Linked DNA regions of Pseudonocardia sp. HH130630-07. The protein of the gene in region 2 interacts with the protein of the main gene of each other region in a pairwise test. Links are inferred from orthologs where the notes say so. Each region holds a gene or a part of one and is shown on either strand. Other genes may lie near its edges.

Evidence for each region.
Region 1: the proteins of AFB00_RS12670 (region 2) and dnaE interact in binary tests that used the Escherichia coli proteins (3 or more experiments, as listed by UniProt). The link is inferred for Pseudonocardia sp. HH130630-07 from one-to-one orthologs.

Annotation. Positions count from the first base shown.
Region 1 is NZ_CP013854.1:124,350-139,997, forward strand. What follows is about bases 5,740-9,839. They hold dnaE (DNA polymerase III subunit alpha), read right to left. Parts: upstream 9,492-9,839; coding sequence 5,940-9,491; downstream 5,740-5,939. Other genes in these bases: AFB00_RS00630 (PaaX family transcriptional regulator), read left to right, coding at 5,740-5,864. Also shown: AFB00_RS00610 (8-amino-7-oxononanoate synthase), read right to left, coding at 1-332; trxA (thioredoxin), read right to left, coding at 413-805; AFB00_RS00620 (SulP family inorganic anion transporter), read right to left, coding at 856-3,171; AFB00_RS00625 (adenosylmethionine--8-amino-7-oxononanoate transaminase), read right to left, coding at 3,426-4,754; more of AFB00_RS00630, read left to right, coding at 4,935-5,739; AFB00_RS00640 (hypothetical protein), read right to left, coding at 10,175-10,900; AFB00_RS00645 (RluA family pseudouridine synthase), read right to left, coding at 10,929-11,861; lspA (signal peptidase II), read right to left, coding at 11,864-12,388; AFB00_RS00655 (potassium/proton antiporter), read right to left, coding at 12,415-13,896; AFB00_RS00660 (class I SAM-dependent methyltransferase), read right to left, coding at 13,910-14,713; ileS (isoleucine--tRNA ligase), read right to left, coding at 14,756-15,648. UniProt on the Escherichia coli protein: DNA polymerase III is a complex, multichain enzyme responsible for most of the replicative synthesis in bacteria. This DNA polymerase also exhibits 3' to 5' exonuclease activity. The alpha chain is the DNA polymerase catalytic subunit.
Region 2 is NZ_CP013854.1:2,588,091-2,602,486, forward strand. What follows is about bases 6,969-9,816. They hold AFB00_RS12670 (pyridoxal phosphate-dependent aminotransferase), read left to right. Parts: upstream 6,969-7,731; coding sequence 7,732-8,901; downstream 8,902-9,816. Other genes in these bases: AFB00_RS12665 (MaoC/PaaZ C-terminal domain-containing protein), read left to right, coding at 6,969-7,397; AFB00_RS12675 (polyketide cyclase), read left to right, coding at 8,898-9,323; AFB00_RS12680 (VC0807 family protein), read right to left, coding at 9,295-9,816. Outside these bases: AFB00_RS12635 (CaiB/BaiF CoA transferase family protein), read right to left, coding at 1-123; AFB00_RS12640 (IclR family transcriptional regulator), read left to right, coding at 286-1,098; AFB00_RS12645 (acyl-CoA dehydrogenase family protein), read right to left, coding at 1,111-3,096; AFB00_RS12650 (TetR family transcriptional regulator), read right to left, coding at 3,093-3,767; AFB00_RS12655 (acetyl-CoA C-acetyltransferase), read left to right, coding at 3,858-5,162; AFB00_RS12660 (3-oxoacyl-ACP reductase), read left to right, coding at 5,159-6,511; more of AFB00_RS12665, read left to right, coding at 6,513-6,968; more of AFB00_RS12680, read right to left, coding at 9,817-9,975; AFB00_RS12685 (cytochrome P450), read right to left, coding at 10,122-11,342; AFB00_RS12690 (TetR/AcrR family transcriptional regulator), read left to right, coding at 11,469-12,215; AFB00_RS12715 (alpha/beta hydrolase), read right to left, coding at 14,100-14,396. UniProt on the Escherichia coli protein: Shows aminotransferase activity with methionine and histidine as substrates, and to a lesser extent also with phenylalanine.

The DNA.
Region 1 (15,648 bases), 2.5 Mb from region 2 along the record:
CCGGAGGAGAACACGAGCGCGTCGGCGAACCCGCAGAAACCCGCGAGCTCCCGTTCCAGCTCGGCGTGCAGCGTGGTGCTGCCGGTGACCAGCCGCGATCCGGTCGCTCCCGCGCCCCAGGCCCGCAGGGCGGCCACCCCGCCCGCGACGACCCGCGGGTCGGTGGCGAGCCCCAGGTAGTCGTTGCCGGCCAGGTCGAGCGGGGCGCCCGGACCGTCCGGGGCGCGTGGTCGCAACCGGCGGCGCAGGCCGTCGGCCGTGCGGGCGGTCGCGATCTCGTCCAGCCAGGCGAGCGGGTGGCCGGGCGTCACCGCCGGGTCGGGTCGGGTCACGGTCACCGACCCTAGGCGGGGCCCCGGCACACGCGTACCCCGCGCCGGGCGGACCGGCGCGGGGTACGGGGACGTACGGGTCAGGCCTGGGTGGTACCCGGCCCCGCCTCCTGCTCCTGCTCGGCGACGGCGGCCTTCACCTCGTCCATGTCGACGGACTTGACCTGGCCGATCAGGTCCTCGAGGGCGTCGGCCGGCAGCGCGCCGGGCTGGGAGTAGAGGACGACGCCGTCGCGCACGGCCATGACGGTCGGGATCGAGGAGATCCCGAACGCCCCGGCCAGCTCCTGCTGCGCCTCGGTGTCGACCTTGCCGAACGTCACGTCCTCGTGCTTGTCGGACGCCTCGTCGTAGACGGGGGCGAACTGCTTGCACGGGCCGCACCAGGACGCCCAGAAGTCGATCAGGACGGTCGCCCCGGGCGCGCCCACGACGTCGTTGAAGTTGTCGGTGGTCAGTTCCACGGTGGCCATGTGCCCTCCAACGACGCCGGGGCCCGCTGTTGTTCCCTCGCCGGTCCGGCTCAGACCTCGACCGGGCGGACCGTGGCCGTGGCCGCCAGACCGTGGCCGTGACCGGCGGCGATCCGGTCCAGGTCGGAGCCGGGGACGTCGGCGTCCGGCCGGACGTCGACGAACCGCTGGGCCTGCTCGTCGAGCACCAGCACCCGGGCGGTACGGATGTCGTAGAACATGCCCATCACCTCGGCGCCGGACTCCTGGGCGCGCAGCATCTCCATCTGCAGCGCCACGTTGACCATCGCCAGCTGGTCGATCTCGTCGAAGCCGTCCCGCGCCGCCGCCTCGGCGACCGGGTGCCCGGTCTCGAAGGCGCGCAGCACCGGGCGGGCCTCCAGCAGCCAGGCGCCGAGCGCGCCCTCCGAGCCCGCCGCGCCGGCCCGCAGGCCCTTCATCGCGCCGCAGCCGGAGTGTCCGCAGACGGCGACCAGCGGGACGTTCAGCGCCGAGGTGGCGAACTCGACCGCGGCCGCGGTGCCCGGGCCGCAGGCGAGGTTGCCGACGTTCTGCACGGTGAAGACGTCGCCGGGGCCGCTGTGCGTGATGACGTGCGGCAGCACCCGGGAGTCCGCGCAGGAGATCATCATGGCCGACGGGGACTGGCCGCCCGCCAGCTCCGACATCGTCGGGCGGATCGCGTCGCAGGTGTTCTCGTGGTAGGCCGCGACGCCCGCCATCAGCGGCTCGGCGGCCGTCTGCTCGGCGTCGCGGGACTGCCACTCGCCCCAGGTCAGGAAGCGGGCACCGGGCGTGGTGCTGCGGCGCGCCTCGTCGGGCTCGATCACGGTGACGACACCGCCGGTGCCCTCGTGGCGGGCCTTCCAGGCCAGCAGGTGGTCGTAGGCGGCGTGGTCGAGGTAGTCGGTGACCAGCCGGACGGTGATGTCGGCCCCGTGCGGCACCGCGTTCAGCTCACGGGACAGCCGCGGCACGGCGAGGAAGCTGAGCGAGCCCTCGATGACCAGCTCGCAGCTGCCGTCGGCGGCCTGGTCCAGGTGCGGACGCGACCGGACGGCGCGCCAGAGCAGCATCAGCCCGGCCAGCACCAGGCCGATGACGACGCCCTCCAGCAGGTTCAGGAACACGACGCCGGCGAGGGTCACGGCGTAGATGGCGAGCTCGCCGTGGGCGCGGGCGGTGCGGATGTCGGCCGGCTTGATCAGGCCGATCCCCATCATCACCAGCAGGCCGGCCAGCGCGGCCATCGGGATGAGCTCGATGACGCCGATCAGCACGATCGCGAACAGGGCGATCCAGACGCCGTGCATGACCGCCGAGGCACGGGTCTCGGCACCGGCCTTGACGTTGGCCGCGGAGCGCACGATGACGCCGGTGATCGGCAGGCCGCCGATCATGCCGGAGACGGTGTTGGCCGCGCCCTGGCCGAGCAGCTCGCGGTCGGTGTCGGTGCGGGTACCCGGCTTCATCCGCTCGATGGCGACCGCCGAGAGCAGCGACTCGACGCTGGCGATCAGCGCCACGGTCAGCATGCCGAACAGGACACCGCCCCAGTTCGACTCCGGCAGCGACGGCAGCGACAGGGCGTCGAGCAACGAGCCCCCCAGCTCGACCCTGGTGACGTCGGTGAAGGCGAGCGAGACGGCGGTCGCGGCGACGATGGCGACCAGCGCGGCGGGCACCACGGTGATCTTCGACGGGAGCCGGCTCCAGCCGAGCATGATCGCGATGACCAGGCCGCCGAGCAGCAGGGCGGGCCAGGACAGGTTCGCGACGGCGGACGGCAGGTTGCCGATCGACGCGACGCCGCCGGTCTGGGCCTGGTCGCCGAGCACGACGTTGAGCTGGCCGAGCGCGATGGTCGCGCCGATGCCGGCGAGCATGCCGTGCACGACGGCGGGCGGGATGGCCTGGGCGAACCGGGAGAGCTTGGTCAGGCCGAAGACGATCTGCAGGACACCGGCACCGGCGGTGATCAGGGTGGTGACCTGCCAGCCGTAGGTGTTGACCAGCTCGGCGACGATCACCGTGAGGCCCGCGGCCGGGCCGGAGACCTGGAGTTTCGAGCCGCCGAGCAGCCCGGCGACGACCGCGCCCACGACGGCGGCGACGAGGCCGGCGAGGATCGGGGCACCGGAGGCGACGGCGATGCCGAGCGAGAGCGGCACCGCAACGAGGAAGACGACGATCGAGGCCGACAGGTCGGCCCGGGCGTGCGGGAAGGTCCGTCCGAACCAGCCGCCGCCCGGCGGCGAGTGCTCCCCGCGCCCGGACTCGGCCGGAGCGTGCTCGTCGCGGGTGGCCCGGCCCGAGCTCGGGGTGCTGGTGTGACGGGAGTTACTGGAGTGATCCTGCGCTGACACGAGAGGCTCCGATGTCGGTCCGTAGGGGGCTGTCCGGACCGCGGCAGTGCGGTCGCGAGATCGGGCGGGGCGTGCCGTCCTGGCCGCCGGCCGCGCCGTGTGTCCAACGGAAACGGATCTTGATGAGAGGGTTTCTCATCGAATCGATGGCGCGCTACGAAACAGCCGGTCAGGCCGTTTCACCTCTGCGTAACGTGATCAGCATCACAGTAGAATGCACCCGGCCGGGTGGCTCGGGAAGCGGGACCCGGTCGCTATCCCGCCAGTGCCGCGGCCCGCATGCCGGCCGTGACGAGCGCGATGTCCGCCCGGGTGCTGACGAACGGCGGCATCGCGTAGACCAGGTTGCGGAACGGCCGCAGCCACACGCCGGCGACCACGGCGGCCGCCGTCGCGGCCGGGAGGTCGACGTCGTGGTCGAGCTCGATCACACCGATCGCGCCGAGGATCCGGACCTCCCGCACCCCGGGCAGGGAGCGGGCGGGGGCGAGCCCGGTGCGCAGACCGGCCGCGATGTCCTTGATCTCGCGCCGCCAGTCGCGCTCCAGCAGCAACGACACCGACGCGTGCGCCACGGCGGACGCCAGCGGGTTGCCCATGAACGTCGGGCCGTGCATGAGCACGCCGGCCTCGCCCCCGGTGATGCCCGCGGCCACCCGCCCGGTGCACAGGGTCGCGGCCATCGTGAGATATCCGCCGGTCAGCGCCTTGCCGACGCACATGACGTCCGGGGCGACACCGGCGTGCCCGGCGGCGAAGAGCTCACCGGTCCGGCCGAAGCCGGTCGCGATCTCGTCGAACACGAGCAGCACGTCGTGGGCGTGGCACAGCTCGCGCAATACGTGCAGGTAGCGGGGATCGTGGAAGCGCATCCCACCGGCGCCCTGCACCACCGGTTCGACGACCACCGCCGCCAGCTCGTCGGCGTGGGTCTCGACGAGCTCGGCCAGGTGCGCCACGTAGTCGTGCTCGAACTCCGGCGGCGGCTCGTCGGCGAAGACCTGCCGGGGCAGCACGTCCGACCACAGGGCGTGCATCCCGCCGTCGGGGTCGCACACGCTCATCGCACCGAAGGTGTCGCCGTGGTAGCCGCCCCGCCAGGTCAGCAGCCGGTGCTTGCCGGGCCGGCCGCGGGAGCGCCAGTACTGCAGGCACATCTTGATCGCGACCTCGACCGACACCGATCCCGAGTCGGCGAGGAAGACGTGCTCGAGTCCGTCCGGCGTGATCTCCGCGAGGAGCCGGGCCAGGTCGACGGCCGGACCGTGGGTGATCCCGCCGAACATCACGTGGCTCATCCGGCCGAGCTGGTCGGTCACCGCCGCGTCGAGGCGCGGGTGCCGGTAGCCGTGGATCGCCGACCACCAGGAGGACATGCCGTCGACGAGCTCGCGGCCGTCCGGCAGGCGCAGCCGCACGCCCTGCGCGGACTCGACGACCAGCGGCGTCGCCGTCGCCGGCATCGGGGCGTACGGGTGCCAGACGTGGGCGCGGTCGGTGGCGAGCAGCTCCGCCGTGCCGTACGGCGCGGCGGAGCGGGGCTCCGGGGTCCCCGGCCGGGCGCCGGGATCGGGGACGGTCACGGCTCCCGACCGTACTACCGTGATCCACCGTCCCGGTAGGAACGGTGATCGACCCGGCGGGCTCCGGCGGTGGCCCGCGACCGGGTCCGGGATCCCGGCCGGTCGGCGCGTCGTCACGGGCGGCGGGGCCACCGAGTTCGGCGCCGGCCGGTTCCGCACGGGCACTAGGCTCACCGGACCATGGCCACCCCGTCCCCCGATCCCGGTCCGGCCGCCACCGGCGGGCCCCCGCCGTCGCGGCCCGGTGGGCCGGGCCCCGCGGGCGGCGCCGTCACCCGCCGTCGCGAGCTCGGCCAGGCCTCGGCGCGGTCGCTGCTGCTCACCGTGCTCGGCGAGTTCGTGCTCCCGGCGGACGAACCGGTCTGGACCCGGGCGCTGCTGGAGACGATGGGCGCGCTCGGCATCGAGGCGAAGTCGGCGCGCCAGGCGCTGGCCCGGACCGCGGCCGAGGGGCTGCTGGTCTCCGACCGCGACGGCCGCCGGGTCCGCTGGTCCCTGACGACGGCCGGGCGGCGGCTGCTGTCGGAGGGTGCGGCCCGGATCTACGGGTTCGGTGCCACCGCGACCGGGTGGGACGGCCGCTGGCTGGTGCTGCTGGCGTCGGTACCGGAGTCCCGGCGACAGCTGCGGCACCGGCTGCGGACCCGGCTGGCCTGGGCCGGGCTCGGCTCACCCGCCCCCGGGGTGTGGGTCTCCCCCGACCCCGCGAAGGAGGAGCAGGTCGCGCAGGTGCTCGACGAGCTCGGGCTGCGCGGGATGAGCAGCTCGTTCGTCGGCCGGTACGGCGCGATCGGCCGGCCGGCCGACGTCGTCGCCCAGGCCTGGGACCTCGACCGGGTCGAGCTGGCCTACCAGGAGTTCCTCGACTGCTTCACGCCCGCGGCCGGCGCACCGGCCCCGGGGGCGGGGGTCGGCACCGGCGTGCTCGCCCGGCAGGTCCGGCTGGTGCACGCCTGGCGGCGGTTCCCGTTCCTGGACCCCGAGCTCCCGGCCGAGCTGCTGCCCGACCGGTGGGCCGGTGCCCGCGCCGCGGACCTGTTCGGGACCCTGCACGACCGGTGGGACGCACCGGCCCGGGCCGCCTGGGCGGAGCTGGCCGGCACGCCGTGACCGGCGGGCCCCGCCGCCCGGCCCCCGGTGCGCCGCCCCGGGGCCGGGCCCCGGAACACCGCACCGGCTGCCGGATCAGCCCAGGCAGCCCGGCCCGAGCAGCGCCTTCAGGTCGCCCATCAGCGCCGAGGTGTGCATGACCTTCAGCGAGTCGTCGAGCCGCAGAGCCGTGATCTTGCTGCCGTAGACCAGGGACAGGTGCACCTCGGACGTGCCCGGATGGTGGGTCAGCACCTCCTTGAGCTTCGACACGCGCTCGGGGGTGCACTGGTCGGTGCGCAGGCTGACCCGGATCGGGAGCCCGCCCTCACCGGCGGCGGCCAGCTCGGGCACCGCGAGGTCGTTGGCGATCAGCGAGATCCGGTCGTCGCGCTTGTTGACCCTGGCCTTGACCAGCACGATCGCGTCCTCGGCCACGTCGACCCCGACGACCTGGTAGGCGCGCGGGAAGAACAGGACCTCGATCCCACCGGCGAGGTCCTCGATCTGCGCCGACGCCCAGGGCTCGCCGTTCTTGTTCACCCGGCGGTTCACGTTGGCGAGGATGCCGCCGACGGTGACCTGCCCGCCCTCGGCGACGGTCCCCTCGACGATGTCGGCGATCGAGGTGTCCGCCTTCGCCGCGAGCGCCTGTTCGAGGCCCTGCAGCGGGTGACCGGACACGTAGAGGCCCAGCATCTCCCGCTCGACGGCGAGCTTGTGCTTGCTGTCCCACTCCTCGCTCGGCACCTTCACGTCGAAGATGCCGCCGAGCGCGTCGTCCCCGTCGTCGCCCGCGCTGCCGTCCATCGACCCGAAGAGGTCGAACTGGCCCATCGACGCGGCCTTCTTCGTGCTCATCACCGCGTCGATGGCGTCGGCGTGCACGAGCAGCAGGCCCTTGCGGGTGTGGCCCAGCGAGTCGAACGCGCCCGCCTTGATCAGGGACTCGACGACCTTCTTGTTGCAGACCACCGCGTCGACCTTGCGCAGGAAGTCGGAGAAGTCGGCGAAGTCGCCCTTCTCCCGGCGCGCCGCGACGATCGCGTCGACGACGTTGTGCCCGACGTTGCGGATACCGCCGAGACCGAACCGGATGTCGGAACCGACCGGGGCGAAGTTGCGCACCGAGTCGTTGACGTCCGGCGGGAGGACGGTGATCCCCATCCGGCGGCACTCGGCCAGGTAGACGGCGGCCTTGTCCTTGTCGTCCCGGACGGAGGTGAGCACCGCGGCCATGTACTCGGCCGGGTAGTTCGCCTTCAGGTAGGCCGTCCAGTACGACACGACGCCGTACGCGGCGGAGTGCGCGCGGTTGAAGGCGTAGTCGGAGAACGGGAGCAGGATGTCCCAGAGCGTCTTGACGGCGTTCTCGGAGTAGCCGTTGTCCTTCATCCCGCCGGCGAAGGTGACGTACTCCTTGTCCAGGATCTCCTTCTTCTTCTTGCCCATCGCGCGGCGGAGCAGGTCCGCCTGACCGAGCGAGTACCCGGCCAGGGTCTGCGCGATCGACATGACCTGTTCCTGGTAGATGATCAGGCCGAAGGTCTCGCCGAGCACGTCCTTGAGGGGCTCGGCCAGCTCCGGGTGGATCGGCGTGACCTCCTGGCGGCCGTTCTTGCGGTCGGCGTAGTCGTTGTGCGCGTTCGCACCCATCGGGCCGGGGCGGTACAGGGCGCCGACCGCGGAGATGTGCTCGAACTCCGACGGGGCCATCCGCCGCAGGAGGTCCCGCATCGGGCCGCCGTCGAGCTGGAACACCCCGAGCGTGTCGCCGCGGGAGAGCAGCTCGTAGGTCTTCGCGTCGTCGAGCTCCAGGTGGTCGAGGTCGACCGGGGCCTTCTCGTTGAGCCCGATGTTCTCCAGGGCGTCGTCGAGGATCGTGAGGTTGCGCAGCCCCAGGAAGTCCATCTTGAGCAGCCCGATGGTCTCGCAGACGCCCATGTCGAACTGCGTGATGATCGCGCCGTCGGACTCGCGGCGCTGGATCGGGATGACGTCGAGCAGCGGCGTCGAGGACATGATCACGCCGGCCGCGTGCACACCCCACTGCCGCTTCAGGCCCTCCAGGCCCCGCGCGGTGTCGATGATCTCCTTGACCTGCGGGTCCGCCTCGTAGAGGGCCCGCACCTCGGTGGCCTCGGAGTAGCGCTTGTGCGCGGGGTCGAAGACCCCGGACAGCGGAATGTCCTTGCCCATCACCGCGGGCGGCATCGCCTTGGAGATGCGGTCGGCGACCGAGTAGCCGGGCTGCCCGAACAGCACCCGCGCGGAGTCCTTGATCGCGGCCTTCGCCTTGATCGTGGAGTAGGTGATGATCTGGGCGATCCGGTCCTCGCCGTACTTCTCCGTGGTGTAGCGGATCATCTCGCCGCGCCGGCGCTCGTCGAAGTCCATGTCGATGTCGGGCATCGAGATGCGGTCCGGGTTGAGAAACCGCTCGAAGATCAGCTTGTGCCGGATCGGGTCGAGGTCGGTGATCCCGAGGACGTAGGCGACCAGCGACCCGGCTGCGGAACCACGGCCGGGGCCGCACCGGATGCCGACGGACTTGGCGTGCTGGATGAGGTCGGCGGTCACCAGGAAGTAGCCGGGGTAGCCCATCTTGATGATGACGCCGACCTCGTAGTTGGCCTGCTGGCGGTACCTCTCGGTGACGCCGTTCGGGAACCGCATGTGCAGTCCCCGCTCGACCTCCTTGATCAGCCAGGACTCCTCGGTCTCGCCCTCGGGCACCGGGGCCTTGGGCTGCAGGTCCTGGCCGGTGGTGAAGTCGATGTTGCAGCGCTCGGCGACCAGCAACGTGTTGTCGCAGGCCTCGGGGTGGACCGGGTCCCAGAGGTCGCGCATCTCGCGGGCGGACTTGAGGTAGAAGTCCTGCGCGTCGAACTTGAACCGGTTCGGGTCGGCGAGGGTCTTGCCGGTCTGGACGCACAGCAGCACCTCGTGCGCCTTGGTGTCGTCCGGGTAGGTGTAGTGCAGGTCGTTGGTGGCGAGACCGGGCAGGTCGAGCTTCTTCTTCAGCGCGAACAGGTCTTCCTGGACCTGCTTCTCGATGCCGATGCCGTGGTCCATCAGCTCCAGGAAGAAGTTGTCCTTCCCGAAGATGTCGCGGTAGTCGCTCGCGGCCTGGCAGGCGGCGTCGAAGTCCTTCTGCTGGAGCAGCCGCGCGACCTCGCCGGAGGGGCAGCCGGTCGTCGCGATGAGGCCCTTGCCGTACTGCTCGAGCAGCTCGCGGTCCATACGGGGCTTGTAGTAGTACCCCTCGAGGCTGGCCAGCGAGGAGAGCCGGAAGAGGTTGTGCATCCCCTCCGTGTTCTCCGCGAGCAGCGTCATGTGGGTGTACATGAGGTCGGGGTTGTTCTCGCTGCCGTTGCCGAGCGCGGTCCGCTTGCGCTCGTGCCGCGAGCCGGGGGCGACGTAGCCCTCCATGCCGATGATCGGCTTGATGTCGTGCGCCTTGGCCTTGCGCCAGAACTCGAAGGCGCCGTAGACGTTGCCGTGGTCGGTCATCGCGACCGCGGGCATCTCGTACTTCGCGGCCTCGGCGAAGAGGTCGTCGAGGCGGGCCGCCCCGTCGAGCATCGAGAACTCGGTGTGGGTGTGCAGATGGACGAAGGAACCCGTCTCCGAGCCGCCGGCAGCCATGTGTGTTCCGCACTCCTCTCCCGCGCCCTGGGCGGCGCGGTGCTCCCCGGTCCGCACGCGCCGCGCCGCGGCCCGGAGCGGACCGTGGACGCGTGCGTGCCGTGCTCTGCACCGACCGCGACGACCCCCGACGACGGGGCGGAACGGCAACCCCCGGGAGCGGCCTGGCGGGGCCGGACGAGGCTGCCGGGGGGCTCCTGCCCCGGGGGGAGGGCCGACCGGTTCGGTGTGGTCCCACACTAGCCCCGGGGTCCGACAGTTCCGGCGACGGCGGCGGCTCCCGGCCGCGCCCGCAGCGTCGTTCCTGCTCACGCCCCGCGCGACCCCGGCTCCGGCGTGTCGGCGGGTTCCGGGCGGTGCCCCGGAGTCTCCGGGAGCGGGAACGGTGCTCTCGACCGTCCGGCGGCACCGTGCCGGGGTTCTGATCCGCACGTGGCCGGGCAGCCGGACGCGCCGCGGAACCGGTGCAGGGCCACGCCCGGCGGGTCCCGGCACGCCGTCCGGACGCCCGCTGTCCGGGCCGTGCCCGGCACGACGGGACGAGACAGGCCCAGCGGGACGGGACCGGGCCCGCCGGACGCGGCGCGGGGTCGCGCGGCGGGAGCCCCCGGACACCCGGGCAGCGGGGCCGGGAACCAGGAGCCGGATCCGGCAACCGGGAGCCGGAAGTCCGAGTCCCAGCCTCAGCCGGGCGGGACCGGGCCGTCGTCCGGGGGTGGGGTCGCGGCGGTGGTCTGCTCGGGCAGCAACGGGGACAGGGCCAGGGCCTGCCCGGGCGTCCCGGGCGGTGCGGCCTGGACCGCCCGGACGCCGTCCCGGCCGGCCAGCGCCTCCAGCCCGGCCCGGTCGGCGCTCACCACGAGCGCGACCACGCAGCGGCAGCCCGGGCCGGCCAGCGCCCGGTGTTCCGCGGCGGCGACCGCGGCGCGCCGGGTCAGTGACTCCCGGGCCTGCGGCGTCGCCGCGTCCGGGACCGCACGCCGGGCCCGGTCGGCGTCCGCCTCGGCCGCGAACGCCGCGCGTTCCCTGGCCACCCCCAGCGCGGCCACCGGGTCCCCGGTCCCGGTCACCGGTTCGAACCGCAGCGCGGTCTGGACCCGGTCGAGCGGGACCCGGAGGACCGCCGTCGTGGTGCCGGGAGCGCCGAGTGCCGCCACCGCGCGGGCGTCGAGCGGCTGCCCCAGCTGCACCAGTGCGGGGACCCGCTCCCCCGGCGGGGGCAGCTGCGCGGGCAGCGACGACAGGTAGCCCGCGACGTCCTGGCCGGGGTCGGGGCCCAGCCGCACCGACCCGGTCGGGACGGCGGGCCCGGCGGACGGCCCGGATCCGGCCGCCCACACCGCGCCGAACAGCACCACGGCGAGCACCGCGACGACCACCCAGAGCCCGCGGGTGGTCAGTCCGGTCACCGCGGTGGCCCCGGGTGCCCGGTCGCCCTCACGGGTCCCGCAGCGTGTCCAGCGCCGCGGCCAGGTCGCCGGGATAGGGGCTGGTGAACTCGGCGTGGCGGCCGTCGGCGGGATGGGCGAACCCGAGGGTGCGGGCGTGCAGCCACTGCCGGGACAGGCCGACCCGCTTCGCCAGCGTCGGGTCCGCACCGTAGGTCAGGTCCCCGACGCAGGGGTGGCGCAGCGCGGAGAAGTGCACCCGGATCTGGTGGGTGCGCCCGGTCTCCAGGTGCACGTCGAGCAGGCTCGCCGACCGGAACGCCTCGATCGTGTCGTAGTGCGTGATGCTCGGCTTGCCGCCCTGCAGCACGGCGAACCGGTAGTCGTGCCGCGGGTGCCGGTCGATCGGCGCGTCGATCGTGCCCGACGACGGATCCGGGTGCCCCTGGACGACCGCGTGGTAGCGCTTGTCCACGGTGCGCTCCTTGAACGCCCGCTTCAGCTCGGTGTAGGCGTGCTCGGAGGTCGCGACGACCATCACGCCGGTGGTCCCGACGTCGAGCCGGTGCACGATCCCCTGGCGTTCCGCGGCACCGGAGGTGGAGAGCCGGTACCCGAGCGCGGCGAGCCCGCCGGTGACGGTCGGGCCGGTCCAGCCCGGCGACGCGTGCGCGGCGACCCCGACCGGCTTGTCGACGACCACGATGTCGTCGTCCTCGTGCAGCACGGTCAGGCCGGCGACCACCTCGACCGGCCCCTCGATGACGGTCGGCGCCGCCGCGTCGGGCAGCTCGACCTCCAGCCAGGACCCGCCCGGCAACCGGTCGGACTTCCCGGCGTCGCGGCCGTCCAGCCGGACCCGGCCGGCCTCGGCCAGGCCGGCGACCACCGTCCGGGACAGGCCCAGCAGCCGGGACAGCCCGGCGTCGATCCGCATTCCGTCGAGCCCGTCCGGGACGGGCATGCTCCGCAGCTCTCCCATGGTCAGGCCCGTGTCCCGTCGATCTCGATGCCGCGCACCGCGAGCAGTACCAGCAGGATCCCGCCGCACACGATCCCGGAGTCGGCGAGGTTGAACACCGGGAAGATGCTGCCGTCCGGGGCGAACACCGCGAGCATGTCGACGACGTGCCCGCGCATCGGTCCGGGCGCCCGGAAGAACCGGTCGACGAGGTTGCCCAGCGCACCGCCGAGCACCAGGCCGAGGCCGACCGCCCAGCCCGTCGACGCCAGCCGGCGCGCGATCCGGATGATGACGCCGACGACGACGACCGCGACGATCGTGAGGATCCAGGTGTAGCCGGTGGCCATCGACCAGGCCGCGCCCGGGTTGCGCAGCACGGTCAGCCAGAAGAGGCCGTCGATCACGGCGATCGGCTCGCGGTCCTCCAGGAACGCGACGGCGGCGATCTTGCTGGCGAGGTCGAGCGCCAGCACGGCGCCGGCGATCCCGGCCAGGAGCAGCGTCCCGCGCCGTCGCAACGCCGGGTCGGCGGGTGTCTCGCTCACGGGGGGATCGGCACTCACACCCCCGATTATGACGAGCGGTCGTCGCGGGCGTGCCAGCGGACCAGCTTGCCGCCCCGGTCGACGTCGCGGATCCGCTGCTCGGTCGCGTCCCGCACGTCCCGGGTGCTGACGACGAGGAACTGGTCCCCCTCGCGCAGCCGGGTCTCCCCGAGCGGGGAGAACGCCTCGGCGTCCCGCACCACCAGGCTGACCGTCGCCCCGGCCGGCAGCCGCAGCTCCCGCAGGTAGACGCCGTGCAGCCGGGAACCCTTCGGGACCTTCACCTGGAGCAGCTCGGCGTCGACCTCGTCCAGCGGGGCGGCGTCGACCTCGACCTCGCGGGTCTCGGTCCGCGAGACGACACCGAGCAGCCGCGCCACCCACGGCAGTGTCGTCCCCTGCACCAGGGTGAGCAGCACGACCAGCACGAACACGACGTCGACCAGCATCTGGTTCTGCGGTCCGCCCTCGGTGAGCGCGACCAGCGCGAGCACGATCGGCACCGCGCCGCGCAGTCCCGCCCAGGACAGGAAGGCCTGCTCCCGCCAGGGCACCCGGAACGGCAGCCCGGCCGCCAGCACCGACAGCGGCCGCGCCGCCAGCAGCACCACCGCCGCACAGACCAGGGCCGGCACGACCGCCGCGGGCAGGCGTTCGGGGACCGAGTACAGGCCGAGCATCACGAACAGCCCGATCTGGGCGATCCAGCCGGTGCCCTCGGCGAAGGACACGACGCCGCTGCGGTGCGGGAGCCGGGAGTTGCCGAGCACCAGTGCCGCGACGTAGGTCGCGAGCAGCCCCGACGCGTGCGCCCCCTGCCCGGCTGAGTAGGCGAGCAGGCACACCGCGATCGCGGCGAGCGGGTACAGGCCGGTCGACGGCAGTGCGGCCCGGCGCAGCGCCCAGGCCCCGCCCGCCCCCAGCAACACCCCGATCAGGGCGCCCGCGGCGAGCTCGTAGACGACCAGCCCGGCGGTGGACCAGCCGATCGGGTCCGTCGAGGCGAACACGACGACGGCGATCACCACCGGCGCGTCGTTCATCCCGGACTCGAGCTCCAGCGTCCCGGCCAGCCGGCGCGGTACCGCGACCCCGCGCAGCACGCTGAACACCGCGGCGGCGTCGGTGGAGGACAGCACCGCGCCCCAGAGCAGCGCCGTGCGCCACTCCAGGTCCAGCAGCAGGTGCAACAGGCCCGCGGCGACCCCGATCGACACCAGGACCGACAGCGTCGACAGCAGCAGTCCCAGCCCCAGCGCGGGCCGGACCGCCTCCCACCGGGTGGTCAGCCCGCCCTCGACCAGGATGAGGACGAGCGCGGCGAGCCCCAACGTCTCGGTCAGACCGGCGTCGGAGAACTGGATCCCCAGCACGGACTCCCCGAGCAGCACGCCGATGCCCAGGTAGAGCAGCAGCGACGGCAGGCCCAGCCGGACCGACACCCGTACGGCCAGCACGCCGAGCAGCAACACACCGGCGGTGGCGCCGAGCAGCAGTTCCAGACTCATCGCGGCGCCGGGCTCAGCTCGCCCAGGCGAGGGTGACGAGGCCGGGCCGGCGTGGCGGGAGGTCCCGCAGCGCGGTCGCGACCTCCGGCACCCGGTCGGCGGGCAGGCAGAGCCGGCGGGTGACCCACTCCGGTCCGTGCGGGAGCCGCGACGGCCGGTCCCACCGCTGGACCTCGGGCTCGGTCCCCAGCTCCTCGCGCAGGACGCCGACCACGTCGTCGGCGGTCCCGCCGGCCCGCCTGCGCAGACCGTGGAACCGTTCCCAGAGCGGATCGAGCCAGGTCAGCGGGTGTTCCTCGGACATCTCGAGGACCACGCCACCGCCGTCGGACCGCACGGCGCCGGTCAGTGCGGCCAGGAACGGCACCAGGTCGACGACGTTGTGCAGCACGTGGTGGCAGAGCACCACGTCGTGCCGGCCCGCGTCCGGCGCGGCATCCGGCCAGGAGCCGTGCACCGTGCCGTGCGGGATCCCGCGGGCCCGCGCACCGGCGGTGAAGGACGCGAGCATGTCCGCCTGCCGGTCGACCCCGACGACCCGGGCGACCGGTGACGGGTCGGGACCGGCCACGCCGAACGCGGCCGTCCCCCCGCCGCAGCCGACGTCGAGCACGGAGGCCCCGGCGCAGGTCCGCGCGGCCGCGCGCTCGGCGAGCGCGCGGCCGGCACGGTGCGACGGCGAGTCGGCCGGTTCGTGCGGCGGGGCGAGGTCGGCCGGGTCGTGCACCCACGGGTCGGCCGGCGCCGCGCGCCGGATCTCCTCCGGGATGCCGCGCGCGGCCTGGCCGACCGTCCACCGTGCCGCAGCGTCACCCACACCGGTGAGGATAGTCGGCGCCCCGCAACGGTTTCGCGGCGGTCAGACCCGCACGACGGTCGCCGTCAGCGTGACCGGTGCCCCGTCCGGGCCGACGACCTGCCCCGTAGAGCCGCCCTCGGCGCCGGTGTAGGTGACCGCGGTCGCGAGCACCTCACCGGCGACGAACCCCTCGTGCGCCCGCACCGCGTCGAGCACCCCGGCCGGCCCGTCCAGGGTCAGCGCGATCCGGTCGGCGACCGCGAGCCCGGCGTCCCGGCGTGCCTGCTGCACCACCCGGACGACGTCGCGGGCCGTGCCCTCGGCCGCCAGCTCGGGGGTGACGGTGGTGTCGAGCACGACCAGCCCCGCGTTGCCGGGCAGCGCCAGGGTGTGCTCCGGGTCCGCGGCGACGAGCTTCTCGGTGAACTCGCCGTCGGTCAGGGTGATCCCGGCGGCGACGACGCTCCCGTCGGCCTCCTGGCTCCACTCCCCCGCCTTGACCGCGCGGATGCACTTCTGCACGTCCGAGCCCAGCCGCGGGCCGGCGACCCGGGCGTTGACCGCGATCTCGAACCGGCCGTGCGCGGCGACGTCGCCGGTCAGCTCGACCGAGCGCACGTTGACCTCGTCACGCAGCAGGTCCGTGAACGGGGCGAGCACGTCGGCGTCCTGCGCGGCGACGGTGAGGCCGGGCAGCGGCTGCCGCACCCGGATCTTCGCCGACTTCCGCAGCGACAGTGCCGCGCTCGCGACCTGACGGATCCGGTCCATGCCGGCCACCAGCGCGGCGTCGTGCGGGAGTGCCGCGCCGTCGTGGCGCCGCGACACCGCCGGGTCCGTCCCGCCGGGCCAGTCGGTGAGGTGCACCGACCGCTCGCCGGTGAGACCGCGCCAGATGGCCTCGGTGGTCAGGGGCAGCAGCGGGGCCGCGACCCGGCAGGTCACCTCCAGCA
Region 2 (14,396 bases):
GCGGTTCGGCATCGCGAACGGGTAGCTCTCACCCTCGACCTTCGGGGCCAGCCGGCGGGAGTCGTCGCCGGTGCCGGGCTGCTCGACCTTGATGACGTCGGCGCCCAGCTCGGCCAGCACCATCGTGCAGTAGGGGCCGGAGAGGAACCGGGTCAGGTCGAGGACGCGGAACCCGGTGAGAGGACGGGTTGAACTTTCCCGTATTGCGGGATACCATGCCTTAATGCGGAAACAGTGGCAGGGGGCACGTCCGTCGTCAACCCTTTCGGGTGGCGGCGGGCGCCGGTGACGGCCCAGCGGGACGGAGTCCAGTCCATCGACCGGGCGGTCGCGATCCTGCGGTGCTTCGACGCGCAGCACTCCGCGATCGGCATCTCCGACCTGGCCCGGCGGACCGGGCTGTCGACCAGCACCACGCACCGGCTGCTCGGCTCGATGGTGAGCAACCGGCTGCTCGCGCAGGGCGGGGACCGCCGCTACCGGCTGGGTCCGCTGCTGCTGCAGCTGGGCCGGTCGGGGGCACTGCCGTCGTCGCTGCGGGACGCCGCGCGGCCGTTCATGGTCGCCCTGCGGGACGCGGTCGACGAGACCGTCGGCCTGCACGAGCTGCTGCCCAGCGGCGAGCGGATCGTGATCGACCAGGTGGAGAGCCGTCAGGAGCTGCGGCGGACCTACACCGACATCGGCATCCCCATCGCGCTGGTGCACGGGGCTCCGGGCAAGGCGATCCTGGCGACGCTGCCGTGGGCACGGCAGGAGGCCGCGCTGGCGGCGCCGATCGCGGCCGTCACCGACCTGACGGTCACCGATCCGGCCGATCTCGCGGGCCAGCTCGCGCAGTGCCGCGAGCGCGGGTACGCGGGCTCGGACTCCGAGCGGACCCCGGGGATCCGGGCGGTGGCGGCCCCGGTCTTCGACCACAGCGGCCGGGCCGTCGGCTCGCTGGGCATGTCGGTGCCCACCATCCGGATGGGTGACGAGCGGGCCGCCGAGCTGGGCCGTCGGGCCGCCGAGGTGGCGTGGCAGGTCTCGGAGGCGCTCGGCGCGACCCGGGCGGTGGTGGACGCGCAGCTGACGCTGGCCGCGGTCCCCGCCTGACCCGGGCCCGGGTCAGCCCGCCTCGACCTGCTCGGTCACCGGCGCGGCGGGGGCGCTCGGGCCGGGGGCCCACGCCTCGTCGTCGAGCATCGGGCAGGCCAGCCGGCTCTCCGGGACGCCGAACGCGTCGACCAGCGTCCGCGCGTGCGGGCGCAGCTCGGCGCACAGCTCGTTGACCAGCGGCCGGATCCGGCGGGACTCGGCGGCGGTGAGCCGCCCGGTCTCCAGGTACCAGGCCCGCTCGCGGTCGATCGTCGTCAGCACGTGCAGGTCGTGCACCCGCTCCAGGAGCCCCCGGACGCCCGGGTCGGCGATCCGCTGCAGCGCGTCGGCGAAGGACTGCTCGACCAGCGCGTCGACGTGCGCGCGGGCGGCGTCGAGCAGGAGGTCCTGGGCCGAGTTGAACACCGCGAACTCGTCGGCTCCCCCGCGCAGGGCCGGAGCCAGGTGCCGGATCGCGGTGGCCAGGGTGTCGGTGCGGCGCACCTGCAGCAGCGCGCGCCGCCGGGCCGGGTCGGTGAGGTCGAACCCGCGCAGCGGCAGCCGCCGGGCCAGCGACGCCACCCCGGTCCGTTCCGCCAGCACGCCCGCCAGCTGGCCGCCGAGCAGCGGCGCGATCCGCAGCGGGTTGCCCTGGCGGATCGTCCGGCCGTAGTCCGACAGCAGCTCCTTGGCCAGCAGCTGCAGCAGCACCGTGTTGTCACCCTCGAAGGTGGTGAACACGTCGGTGTCGGCCTTCAGGGCGGGCAGCAGGTTCTCCTCCAGGTAGCCGGCGCCGCCGCAGGCCTCCCGGCAGGTCTGGATGGTGTGCGTGGCGTGCCAGGTCGCGATCGCCTTGATCCCGGCCGCCGACTGCTCCAGCACGCGCTGCTCGCGGGCGCCGACCGGACCGGCGCCGGGTGCCTGGATGTCGTGCATCCGCTTCACCAGGTCGTCCTGGGTGAAGTGCAGGGCGTACGTCGTCGCCAGCGCGGGCAGCAGCTTGCGCTGGTGGGCGAGGTAGTCGAGGACGGCGATCTCCTCGCCGGTGCCGGGGTGGGAGAACTGGCGGCGGCGCTCGCCGAACCGCACGGCGAGCGCGAGCGCCTTCTGCGCCGCCCCGCCGGCGCCGCCCGCCACCGAGATCCGGCCGCGGACCAGGGTGCCGAGCATGGTGAAGAACCGCGCCGTCTCGTTCTCGATGGAGGAGGAGTACGACCCGTCCGCGGCGACGTCGGCGAACCGGTTGAGCAGGTGGGTCCGCGGGATGCGCACGCCGGAGAAGGACAGCCGCCCGTTGTCGACGCCGTTGAGCCCGGCCTTGCGCCCGTCGTCGGCGATGGTGACGCCGGGTTCGGGGTTGCCGTCGGTGTCGCGCAGCGGGACCAGGAACGCATGCACCCCGTGCCGGGTGCCCCGGGTGATCAGCTGGGCGAACACGACGGCCATCCGCCCGTCCCGCGCGGCGTTGCCGATGTAGGACTTGCGGGCCTGCGGGTACGGCGTGTCGACGACGAACTCCTGCGCCGCCGGGTCGTAGGTCGCCGTGGTGTGCAGGTGCTGCACGTCCGAGCCGTGCCCGGCCTCGGTCATCGCGAAGCAGCCGAGCAGCTCGCCGTCGATGATCCGGCGCAGGTAGCGCTCGTGGTGGCGCTCGGTACCCAGCACCTGCACCGCCCCGCCGAACAGTCCCCACTGGACACCGGCCTTGACCAGCAGCGACAGGTCGCCGTAGGCCAGCATCGAGAAGGCGGTGACGACGCCGCCGACGTCACCGGAGCCCCCGACGGTCGGGTCGAACCCGGTGTGCGGGCGGCCCGAGGAGGTGAGGATCTTCAGCGCGCCGGTGATGCGCGCCCGGTACTCCTCGGTGGTCAGGTCGCCGGCGCCGCGCAGGCCGTCGTCGTTCGCGGCGAGCTGTGCCCGGGTCTCCTCGCGGACGTGCGCCCACCGGCCGTCGACGACGGTGCGCAGCGCGCCCGCATCGACGTGTTCCGGTGCGACTCGGGTGCGGGTCATGGCTGAACCTCCACAGGGGACGCCAGGCCGGAGAGTCCGGACCAGGCCAGGTCGGTGAGGTGTGCGGTGAGCTGCTCGCGGGTCGTGCCGTCCGGGCGGGCCAGCCAGTCGTCGGCCGCGCCGCGGACCAGCCCGACGATCGCGTGCCCCCAGAACCGGGCGGCTCCGGTGCCCGCGGCGGGGGGCAGGTACCCGGCGATCGCGCCGGCCACCTCGTCACCGATCACCGACACCATGTCGTTCACCGGATCGGGGGTGTCCCCGGTGCCCGCGCGCCGGGCGGCGCCCTGGGCGAGCAGCGGCCGGTGCACGACGAACCGGTACAGCTCGGGATCGATCTCGATCAGCCGCAGGTAGGCGTCGATGCCGGCGGCGACCGCCGCGCGCGGCCCGGCGCCGGGGCCGGTGGACGCCTCCGCGGTGGCCCGCCGGACCTCGGCGAGCAGCACCCCGGCCACCGACTCGCAGATCGCGGTGTAGAGGCCGGCCCGGTCGCCGAAGTGCCGGTAGACGACGGTCTTGCTGGTGGCGGCCGACGCGGCGATCTCGTCCATGCCGACCCCGGCGCCGTCCCGCCGGATCGCGGTGACGGCCGCGCCCACCAGCTGGCCGCGCCGCTGTTCGCGGTGCGTGTCCCAGCGGCTGTCCCGCCTGTCCCGTCGCGCCTTCACGACACCCACAGTACCGTGTACCTTGGGTATCGTCTACCGGGTGGTAGCCGGGACCGTCGCACGCAGGTCCACTCCAGGAGGGACGTCCCCATGTCAGGCACTCCCCGGCGCGCCGCCGTCATCGGCGGCAACCGGATCCCGTTCGCGCGGGCCAACCGCGCCTACGCGAGCGCGTCCAACCTCGACATGCTCACCACCACCCTGGACGGTCTGGTGGCCCGCTTCGGGCTGGCCGGCGAGCGTCTCGGTGAGGTCGTGGCGGGCGCGGTGCTCAAGCACTCGCGGGACTTCAACCTCACCCGGGAGGCCGTCCTCGGGTCGCGGCTGAGCCCGTCGACCCCGGCCTACGACGTCCAGCAGGCCTGCGGGACCGGGCTGGAGGCGACGGTCGCGGTCGCCAACAAGATCGCCCTCGGGCAGGTCGAGTCCGGTGTGGCGGGCGGGGTGGACACCGCCTCCGACGCCCCGATCGCGGTGAACGACGACCTCCGCCGGGTCCTGGTGAAGCTGGCCGCGGCGCGGTCGGCGGCCGAGCGGGTCAAGCTCGTCGGGCAGCTGCGGCCCGGGCAGATCGTGCCGGAGATCCCGCAGAACTCCGAGCCGCGCACCGGCCTGTCGATGGGGGAGCACGCCGCCCGCACCGCGGCGGCCTGGGGCATCGGGCGCACCGAGTCCGACGCGCTCGCGGTGCGCAGCCACACGAACCTCGCCGCCGCCTACGACCGCGGCTTCTTCGACGATCTCGTCACCCCGTACCTGAAGCTGACCAGGGACGACAACCTGCGTCCCGACTCGACGGTGGAGAAGCTCGCGGCGCTGAAGCCGGTCTTCGGCACCGGCGACCCGGACGCGACGATGACCGCGGGCAACTCCACCCCGCTGACCGACGGCGCCGCGCTGGTCCTGCTCGGGTCCGACGAGTGGGCCGCCGAGCACCGCCTCCCGGTGCTCGCCCACGTCGTCGACGCCGAGACCGGCTCGGTCGACTACGTGCACGGCGAGGACGGGCTGCTCACGGCACCGGTGTTCGCGGTGCCGCGGCTGCTCGCCCGCAACGGCCTGTCGCTGCAGGACTTCGACCTCTACGAGATCCACGAGGCGTTCGCCTCGGTGGTGCTCGTGCAGCGCCGGGCCTGGGAGGACGAGCGGTTCTGCACCGAGCGCCTCGGCCTCGACGCACCGCTGGGCCCGATCGACGACGACCGGCTCAACGTCGCCGGGTCCTCGCTCGCGGCCGGGCACCCGTTCGCGGCGACCGGCGGGCGGATCGTCGCCACGCTGGCGAAGCTGCTGCGGGAGCGGGCCGACGCGCAGGGCTCCGACCAGCGTGGGCTCATCTCGATCTGTGCCGCCGGCGGCCAGGGCGTCGTCGCGATCCTGGAGGCGAAGAAGTGAGCGACCTGCTCGCGACCCTGTCCCACACCCCGATCGCCCGGCAGCTGGGCCTGCCGGCGATCCCGGCACTGCGCCGGCACCGGCCGGGGGACCCGCTGCTCGCCGGCCCGGTGCTGGTGGCCCCCATCGGGGACGGGCGGTTCGCCGCGGCGGTCGCCGCACTCGTCACCGAGCAGGGGCAGCAGGTGCTCACCGAGGCCGGGAGCGAGAAGCTGCACGGCGTCGTCGTCGACCTGGCCGGCGCCACGACGCTGGCCGACCTCGCCGCGGCCCAGCAGCTGCTCACCCCGGCGGTGCGCAGGCTCGGCCCGTCCGGCCGGCTGCTGCTGATCGGCGCCGAGCCCGGTGCCGCCGAGGGGGCCGAGGCCGCGGCCGTCGCGCAGGCGCTGGACGGCCTGGTCCGCTCGATCGCCAAGGAGCTGCGGTCCGGTGCCACGGCGAACCTGCTCGTGGCCGCCGCGGACGCCCCGCCCGCGGCGCTCGACTCCTCGGTGCGGTTCTTCCTGTCCGCGCGCTCGGCCTACGTCGACGGTCAGGTCGTGCACGTCGGCGCACCCGTCGGTGTCCCGCAGGAGCCGGTGGAGGTGGACGACCCGCGGGCCGAGGAGCAGCCGCTGGCCGGCCGGACCGCGGTGGTGACCGGCGCGGCCCGGGGGATCGGCGCGGCCATCGCCGAGACCCTCGCCCGGGACGGGGCGCGGATCGTCGCCGTCGACGTCCCGGCGGCCGGCGAGGGGCTGGCCCGGACGGCGAACCGCACCGGTGGCACGGCGCTGCAGCTCGACATCACCGCCGACGACGCCGCGACCCGGCTGCTCGGGCACCTCGCCGACCGGCACGACGGCGTCGATCTCGTGGTGCACAACGCCGGGATCACCCGGGACAAGCTGCTGGCCAACATGACGGCCGAGCGGTGGAACGCGGTGCTCGCGGTCAACCTCGGTGCCCAGCTGCGGATCAACGAGGCGTTGCTGGCCGCGGACTCCCCGCTGCACGAGGCCGGCCGGGTGGTCTGCGTGTCCTCGCAGTCGGGCATCGCGGGCAACCGCGGCCAGACGAACTACGCGTCCTCCAAGGCCGGGGTGATCGGGATGGTCCGGGCGCTGGCCCCGCGGTTCGGCGAGCGCGGCGCGACGATCAACGCCGTCGCCCCGGGGTTCATCGAGACCGAGATGACCGGCCGGATGCCGGTGGGCACCCGCGAGGCCGGCCGCCGGATCAACTCGCTCAAGCAGGGCGGGCTGCCGGTCGACGTCGCCGAGGCCATCGGCTGGTTCGGCCGGGCGGACTCGGGCGGGCTGAACGGCCAGGTCGTGCGGGTCTGCGGCCAGTCCATGCTGGGGGCCTGAGATGACGGGTCCCGCCGGTCGCACCACCACCGAGCTGACGGGCCCGCCCGCGCTCGGCCCGCGCTACGCCGCGGCCGCGGTGTCGGCCGTGCTGCCCGGTGGCCGGCCGCGCGAGCTGCCGGCCCGCGAGATCGTCCGCCGCGGGGTCACGGTCGATCCGGGGCACCTCGCGGACTACGCGCGGGTCTGCGGGTTCCGGGTCGGTGACGCGCTCCCGCTCACCTACCCGCACCTGCTGACGTTCCCGCTGCAGGTCGTGCTGATGGCCGACCGCGCGTTCCCACTCGCGCTGCCCGGGATGGTGCACATCGCGAACCGGATCACCGCGCACCGGGGGATCGCCACGGACGAGACGCTCGACGTCCAGGTGTACGCGGAGCGGTTCGGCCGCCACCCGAAGGGCGCCCGGGTGGACCTCGTCGGGATCGTCTCGGCGGGTGGCGAGCCGGTCTGGGAGGGGCGCAGCACCTACCTGGCCCGCGGCGCGCGGGCGCCGTCGGAGGTGACCGGACCCGGCATCGACGAGCCGGACGCCCCCACCGGGCCGGCGAGCGCGCTGTGGCGGGTCGGCGCGGACACCGGCCGTCGATACGCCGCGGTCTCCGGCGACGTGAACCCGATCCACCTGCACCCGCTCACCGCGCGGGCGACGGGTTTCCCGCGGGCGATCGCGCACGGCATGTGGACGGCGGCGCGCGCCGCGGCGTCGCTGGCGGGCCGGATCCCGGACGCCTGCACCTACGACGTCGCGTTCCGCAGCCCGTTGCTGCTCCCGTCCCGGGCGGAGCTGGTCACCGCGCCCGGCGCCGGCGGCGCGTGGGGTCTCGCGGTCCGCAGCGCAAGGAAACCGGAAAGGGTGCACCTGACCGGCCGGATCGACGGGTAGACCGGAGTCGTCACCCGGCCGGGTGGCTCTGAATCGGTCCACAGGCCGGTTCAGCAACGCAACCCCGGTGACGGGCGTCCACCTCTACGTCCACCATCGGTCATCCGACAGCAGTGAGGAGGTCACCCATGAGCACCACGACCATCGAGGACACTGTCGACACCGAGGAGCAGGACGAGACGCACATCGTCCGCGGCCTCGACTGACCGCGCCGGAAGCCCGCCCGGCGGCGGTGGAACCCACCGCGCCCACCAGCGGGCCCGGGCCCGTACTCCGGCAGCGCAGAACCTCGATCAGGGGCTGCGCCGCCCGGGTGCCGGTCTAGGGTCGGGGCATGCTCGTCGAGCGCATGCGCCCGTTCACCTCCACGATCTTCACCGAGATCTCCCGGCTCGCGGTCGAGACCGGTGCGATCAACCTCGGTCAGGGTTTCCCGGACACCGACGGCCCGGCCTCCCTGCTCGCCGACGCCGCCGCGAACATCACCGAGCGCGGCGCCAACCAGTACCCGCCCGGCCCCGGCGTGCCGGCCCTGCGCGCTGCGGTGGCCGAGCACCAGCGCCGCTTCCACGGCCTCACGGTCGACCCGGCCGACGTCGTCGTCACCACCGGGGCGACCGAGGCGATCGCGGCGACCCTGCTGGGGCTGTGCGGCCCCGGCGACGAGGTCGTCGTCTTCGAGCCCACCTACGACTCCTACGCCGCGTCCGTCGCGCTCGCCGGTGCCACCCTGAAGCCGGTCCTGCTGCACCCGCCGGCCTTCGGCTTCGACGACGACGAGCTGGCCGCCGCGTTCTCCGACCGCACCCGGGTGGTGCTGGTCAACACCCCGCACAACCCGACCGGGACGGTGTTCACGCCCGCGCAGCTGACCCGGATCGGGGAGCTGGCCGTCGCCCACGACGCGGTGATCGTGACCGACGAGGTCTACGAGCACATGACCTACGACGGCGTCCGGCACGTCCCGACGGCCACGCTGCCGGGCCTCGCCGAGCGGACGCTGACGATCTCCTCGGCCGGCAAGACGTTCTCGGTCACCGGCTGGAAGGTCGGCTGGGTGCACGGGCCGCCGGAGCTGGTCGCGGCGCCGCGGGCGGTGAAGCAGTTCCTCACCTTCCACGGCGGCGCGCCGTTCCAGCCGGCCGTGGCGAACGCGCTCGCGCTCGGCGACGACTTCTACGCAGGCGTCACCGCCGACCTGACCCGCAAGCGGGACCTGCTCTCGGCCGGGCTGCGGGCCGCCGGGTTCGACGTGCTCATCCCGCAGGGCACCTACTTCGTCGTCGCGGACCCGCGCCCGCTCGGGTTCGACGACGGCGTCGAGCTGGCCTGGGCGCTGCCGGAGCGGTGCGGGGTCGCGGCCGTCCCGATGTCGGTGTTCTGCCCGACCGGTGCGGGGGCGGCGGCGACCCGGCCGCTGGTGCGGTTCGCGTTCTGCAAGCGGGACGAGGTGCTGGCCGAGGCCGCGGAGCGGCTCGCCGGACTCGCCACGGCGACGTCATGAGGGTCGTGGGGTCCCGGCACGTCGGCGTCGTCGTCGCCGTGCCGCCCGGGACGGTCTACGCCTGGGTCCGCGACCCGCGGAACCTGCCGCGCTGGGCGGCCGGGGTCGGGGACCGGATCGAGGAGCGGGACGGCCGGTGGCTGGTCCCCGGCGGCCCGCTGGGGGAGATCGAGATCCGGTTCGTCCCGGAGAACGCCTGGGGCGTGCTGGACCACGAGGTGGTCCTGCCGTCGGGGGAGGTCGCGTACAACCCGCTGCGGGTGGTGCCGCACCCGCTGGGCGCGGAGATCGTGTTCAGCGTGCGCCGCGCCCCGGCGGCGACCGACGCGGAGTTCGAGCGCGACGTCGCCGCCGTCGTCGCGGACCTGGAGCGGTTGCGCGGGCTGCTGGAGGTCACGCCCCGGCCCGGACCGCCCGCCTGAGCATGACCGCCAGCAGCGCGGACAGCCCGGTCCACACCGCGATCGACTGCACCGCCAGCACCGGGACCGCGACGGCCACCGGCAGCGTGTAGGCCAGCGCCACCCGCAGCACCGCCTCCCCGGCCATGACCAGCGCGGCGACCGTGGTGGCCCGGGTCAGCAGCCGCCGGAACGCGGCGTTGGTGCGCCACTGGCGGTCCAGCAGCTCCGGCAGCTCCGGGCGCTGCATCCGGCCGAACGAGCACATCGCGGTGTAGACCAGCGGTCGCACCCGCAGCAGCAGGGAGCCGCCGAGCAGCACCGCCAGCACGACCGTGCCCAGCGCCTCGCGGGCGACGGCGAACCGGGCGTCCCCGCTGACGAGCGACGTCGCGAGGCCGATCCCGATGGTCGCCAGCACGATCCCGCCCACCGGCTCGATCCGCCGGGAGCGGACCGCCTGCACCAGCACGTGGCAGGCCGGTGGCAGCGCCGACCAGGCCAGCGCCGCGACGTCGGAGAACCCGCGGGCGGTCAGCACCAGGTAGACCAGGTACGGCAGGAGCGCGTCGACGAGCAGCGACGGTCCCGCGGAACGCAGGAACGCCCGGGGCCCGCCGCCTCCGGACGGCGTCGGGACGGGTGTGGTGCGGTCGGTGTCCGCCGGGGTCATCGCGGGGCCTCCTCGTCGTGGGTGACGGGATCGAGCCTCGCGCCGGAGAGGGGTGTGGGGGATCAACCTCCGGGTCGAGCCCGGGTGGAGATCGGCCGCACCGGCACGGGTGGCGCCGGCGCGGCCGTGGCCTGCCGGTCAGCCCCTCACCAGGTGACGGGGAGCTGCCAGGCGCCGAAGATGGCGGCGTCGTCCTTGAAGTCGATCTCGTCCGGCTGCGCGGCCAGCCGCAGGCCGGGGATCCGGCGCAGCAGCGTCTCGAAGACGACCTCGAGCTCCAGCCGGGCGAGGTTCTGCCCGAGGCACTGGTGCGGGCCGTAGCCGAACGCGAGGTGCCGGCGGCTGCCGCGGGTCAGGTCGAGGTCCTCGGGCCCGTCGAACGCGCGCGGATCGCGGTTGGCGGCCAGGCCGGAGACCACGACGCCCTCCCCGGCGCGGATCGTCCGGCCGGCGAGCTCGACGTCGGCGGTGGCGACCCGCGAGGTGGCGGTCTCGACGATGCTGAACCAGCGCAGCAGCTCCTCGATCGCCGCCGGGATCGCGTCCGGGTCCGCGGCGAGCGCGGCCCGCTGCCCGTCGTCGCGCAGCAGCGTGAGCGTGCCGAGCGAGATCATGTTCGCGGTGGTCTCGTGCCCGGCCGCGAGCAGCAGGAACGCCGTGCTGACCAGTCCCTCGCGGTCGAGGGTGCCCGCGGCGCGCTGCGCCGCGACCTGCCGGCCGAGCAGGTCGTCGGTGGGCTCGGCGTCCTTGCGGGTGAGCAGCTCGCCGAGGTAGCCGCGCAGCTCGTCGAGGGCGCGGGCCTTGTCCCCGGGCGGGGAGCTGCGCCGGATCAGCGTGGCCGTGCGGGCCTGGAAGAAGTCGTGGTCGGCGTAGGGCACGCCGAGCATCTCGCAGATCACCAGCGAGGGGACCGGCAGCGACAGGGCCTGCACCAGGTCGACCGGGTGCTCCTCGGCCGCGAGCATCTCGTCGACGAACCCGTCGACGATCTCCTGGATCCGCGGCCGCAGCGCCTGCAGCCGCCGCACGGTGAACTCGCCGAGCACCGCGCGCCGGGCCCGCGAGTGCTCCTCGCCGTCCATCCCGATCATCGACGGCGGCTGGCTGCGGAACCGTTCGCGGGTCTCGGCGTCGCCACCGGGCAGCGGGAACCGGGGCAGCCGCCGGTCGGAGGAGAAGCGCCGGTCGGACAGCACGGTCCGGCCCTCCTCGTGGCCGGTCACCCACCACGCGCTCTCCCCGCCCTGCAGCGTCACCTCGCGCACCGGCGAGATCGCGCGCATCTCGGCGTCCTGCGCGCGGGCGGCGAAGGGACACCCCCGTTCGCGCGGGAACACCGTGTCGGGCTCGGCGATCGCGTCGGTCATGGTCCGCACCTCGCACTCCATGTGGAATGAGTTCGTCCACTTACGAGCGTAGCTATCCGGAGGAAACTCGTCCACTTCACCGACCGCCGCCCGGGCGCCGTGCCCCGGACGTGAGACGATCCGCCCGTGACGAGGTCGGATGCGCGGGACGATTCGGGCGGGACGACGACGCGCGCCGAGCCGTCGTCGGGCACGCGGCTGCGCGCGGACGCCGAGCGCAACCGCCGGCAGATCCTGCGGGCCGCGCAGGACCTGTTCGGCCGGGTGGGCCCCGCGGTGCCGATGGAGGAGATCGCGCGGGCGGCGGGCGTCGGCGTCGCGACCCTGTACCGGCGCTTCCCCGACCGCGACCGGCTGATCGAGGCGGTCAGCCACGACCTGCTGGAGCGGCTCGTCGAGATGGCCCGGCGGGTGGAGCGCGACGAACCCGACCCGGCCGTCGCACTGGCCACCCTGCTGCGCTCGGCGCTCGACCTGCGGCTGAGCGTGCTGCTCTCGGTGGCCTCGACGCGCGTCTACCAGCAGGTGCGCGACGCCCCGGCCACCCGGGAGGGGCGCGGCGAGGTGATCGCGACCGCGGAGCGGTTGCTGCGCCGGGCCCAGGCCGCGGGATCGGTCCGGGCCGACATCGGGATCGGTGACGCGATCCTGCCCCTGGTCCTGGTGTCGCAGGTGGACACGGGATCCGCCGGCACCGACCCGACCGTCCTGGACCGGCTCTTCGCCCTGGTCATGGACGGCCTGCGGACCGGACCCGGGCAGCCGCTGCCCGGGCCGCCCCTGGGCTTCGACGCGATCGGGCTGGGCCGCCGCGCCCCCGGCGCGGGCCCCGGGGAGGCGCCCGCGCCGGTGGACCACGCGGGCAGGACCTAGGGCGTGTCTCCCAGATAGGCGGAGCGGGGTGCGCGATGCTTGATCGGTGCCGCGTACCGCTGTCCTGACTGATGCCCAGTGGGCCCGTCTGGCGCCGCTGTTGCCCTCCTCCGAGGGTCGTCGCGGGCGCCCGTTCCGCGATGACCGCCGGGTGCTCGAGGGGATCATCTACCGGTATCGGTGCGGGCTTCCCTGGCGCGACGTCCCAGCCGAGTTCGGGCCGTGGCAGACGTTGTGGAAGCGGCACCGCCGCTACAGCGGCGACGGCACCTGGGACCACATCCTGGCTGCTCTTCTGGTCGAGGCCGACGCCGCCGAGGTGCTCGGGTGGGCGGTCAGCGTGGACTCCACGATCATCCGTGCCCACCAGCACGCCGCGACCCTCAAGCGCGACACAGGGGGCCGGATCGAACTACACGAATCTGCTCGCCGAACCAGCAGATCACGCGCTGGGACGGTCCCGCGGAGGGCTGTCGACGAAGATCCACCAGCTCGTTGACGGGCACGGCCGCCCGCTGGTGGTCCTCCTCGGCCCCGGCCAGGGCGGCGACTCGCCAATGTTTCCGCACCTGATGGCGCGCCTGAGCATCGCCCGACCGGGCCCGGGACGACCCCGGACCCGGCCTGAACGCGTGCGCGCGGACAAGGCCTACTCCTCACGCGCGATCCGCCGGCACCTGCGCGAGCGCCGGATCATCGCTGTCATTCCGGAGCCCTCTGACCAGCAGGGACACCGCAAACGACGGGGCTCACGCGGTGGCCGACCGCCCGCATTCGATCCGGTCGACTACCGAAACCGCAACGTCGTCGAGTGCGGGTTCTGCCACGTCAAGCAGTGGCGCGGGCTGGCCACCCGTTACGACAAGCTCGCCCTGACCTTCCGCGGCGGCGCCGTCCTGAAGGCGATCGTCACCTGGCTCCGCGCATTGGGAGACACACCCTAGGGCGTGTCTCCCAGATAGGCGGACCGGGGTGCGCGATGCTTGATCGGTGCCGCGTACCGCTGTCCTGACTGATGCCCAGTGGGCCCGTCTGGCGCCGCTGTTGCCCTCCTCCGAGGGTCGTCGCGGGCGCCCGTTCCGCGATGACCGCCGGGTGCTCGAGGGGATCATCTACCGGTATCGGTGCGGGCTTCCCTGGCGCGACGTCCCAGCCGAGTTCGGGCCGTGGCAGACGTTGTGGAAGCGGCACCGCCGCTACAGCGGCGACGGCACCTGGGACCACATCCTGGCTGCTCTTCTGGTCGAGGCCGACGCCGCCGAGGTGCTCGGGTGGGCGGTCAGCGTGGACTCCACGATCATCCGTGCCCACCAGCACGCCGCGACCCTCAAGCGCGACACAGGGGGCCGGATCGAACTACACGAATCTGCTCGCCGAACCAGCAGATCACGCGCTGGGACGGTCCCGCGGAGGGCTGTCGACGAAGATCCACCAGCTCGTTGACGGGCACGGCCGCCCGCTGGTGGTCCTCCTCGGCCCCGGCCAGGGCGGCGACTCGCCAATGTTTCCGCACCTGATGGCGCGCCTGAGCATCGCCCGACCGGGCCCGGGACGACCCCGGACCCGGCCTGAACGCGTGCGCGCGGACAAGGCCTACTCCTCACGCGCGATCCGCCGGCACCTGCGCGAGCGCCGGATCATCGCTGTCATTCCGGAGCCCTCTGACCAGCAGGGACACCGCAAACGACGGGGCTCACGCGGTGGCCGACCGCCCGCATTCGATCCGGTCGACTACCGAAACCGCAACGTCGTCGAGTGCGGGTTCTGCCACGTCAAGCAGTGGCGCGGGCTGGCCACCCGTTACGACAAGCTCGCCCTGACCTTCCGCGGCGGCGCCGTCCTGAAGGCGATCGTCACCTGGCTCCGCGCATTGGGAGACACACCCTAGTCGCCGGCCCCGGGCCGCGAGTGGCACACCTTGAGGTAGTCCAGGAACGACGCCTGCAGCCCGGTCACGTGGGTCTCCCGCAACAGCGCCCGGGTGACGTCCGGCGCCCGGTCCGTGCGCTGCAGCCGGTCGACGACGTCGAGCACGTTCTGCGCCAGCCTGCGGTAGATCGCGACGTCCCCGAGTGCCTCGAGCTCGTTCACGGTGACGTGCAGCCGCGGGGCGACCGGATCCGCGGGACGTGCCGGGAGGGCGTCGATCATGGTGAAGATCCGGCTGGCGGGGGTGATGAC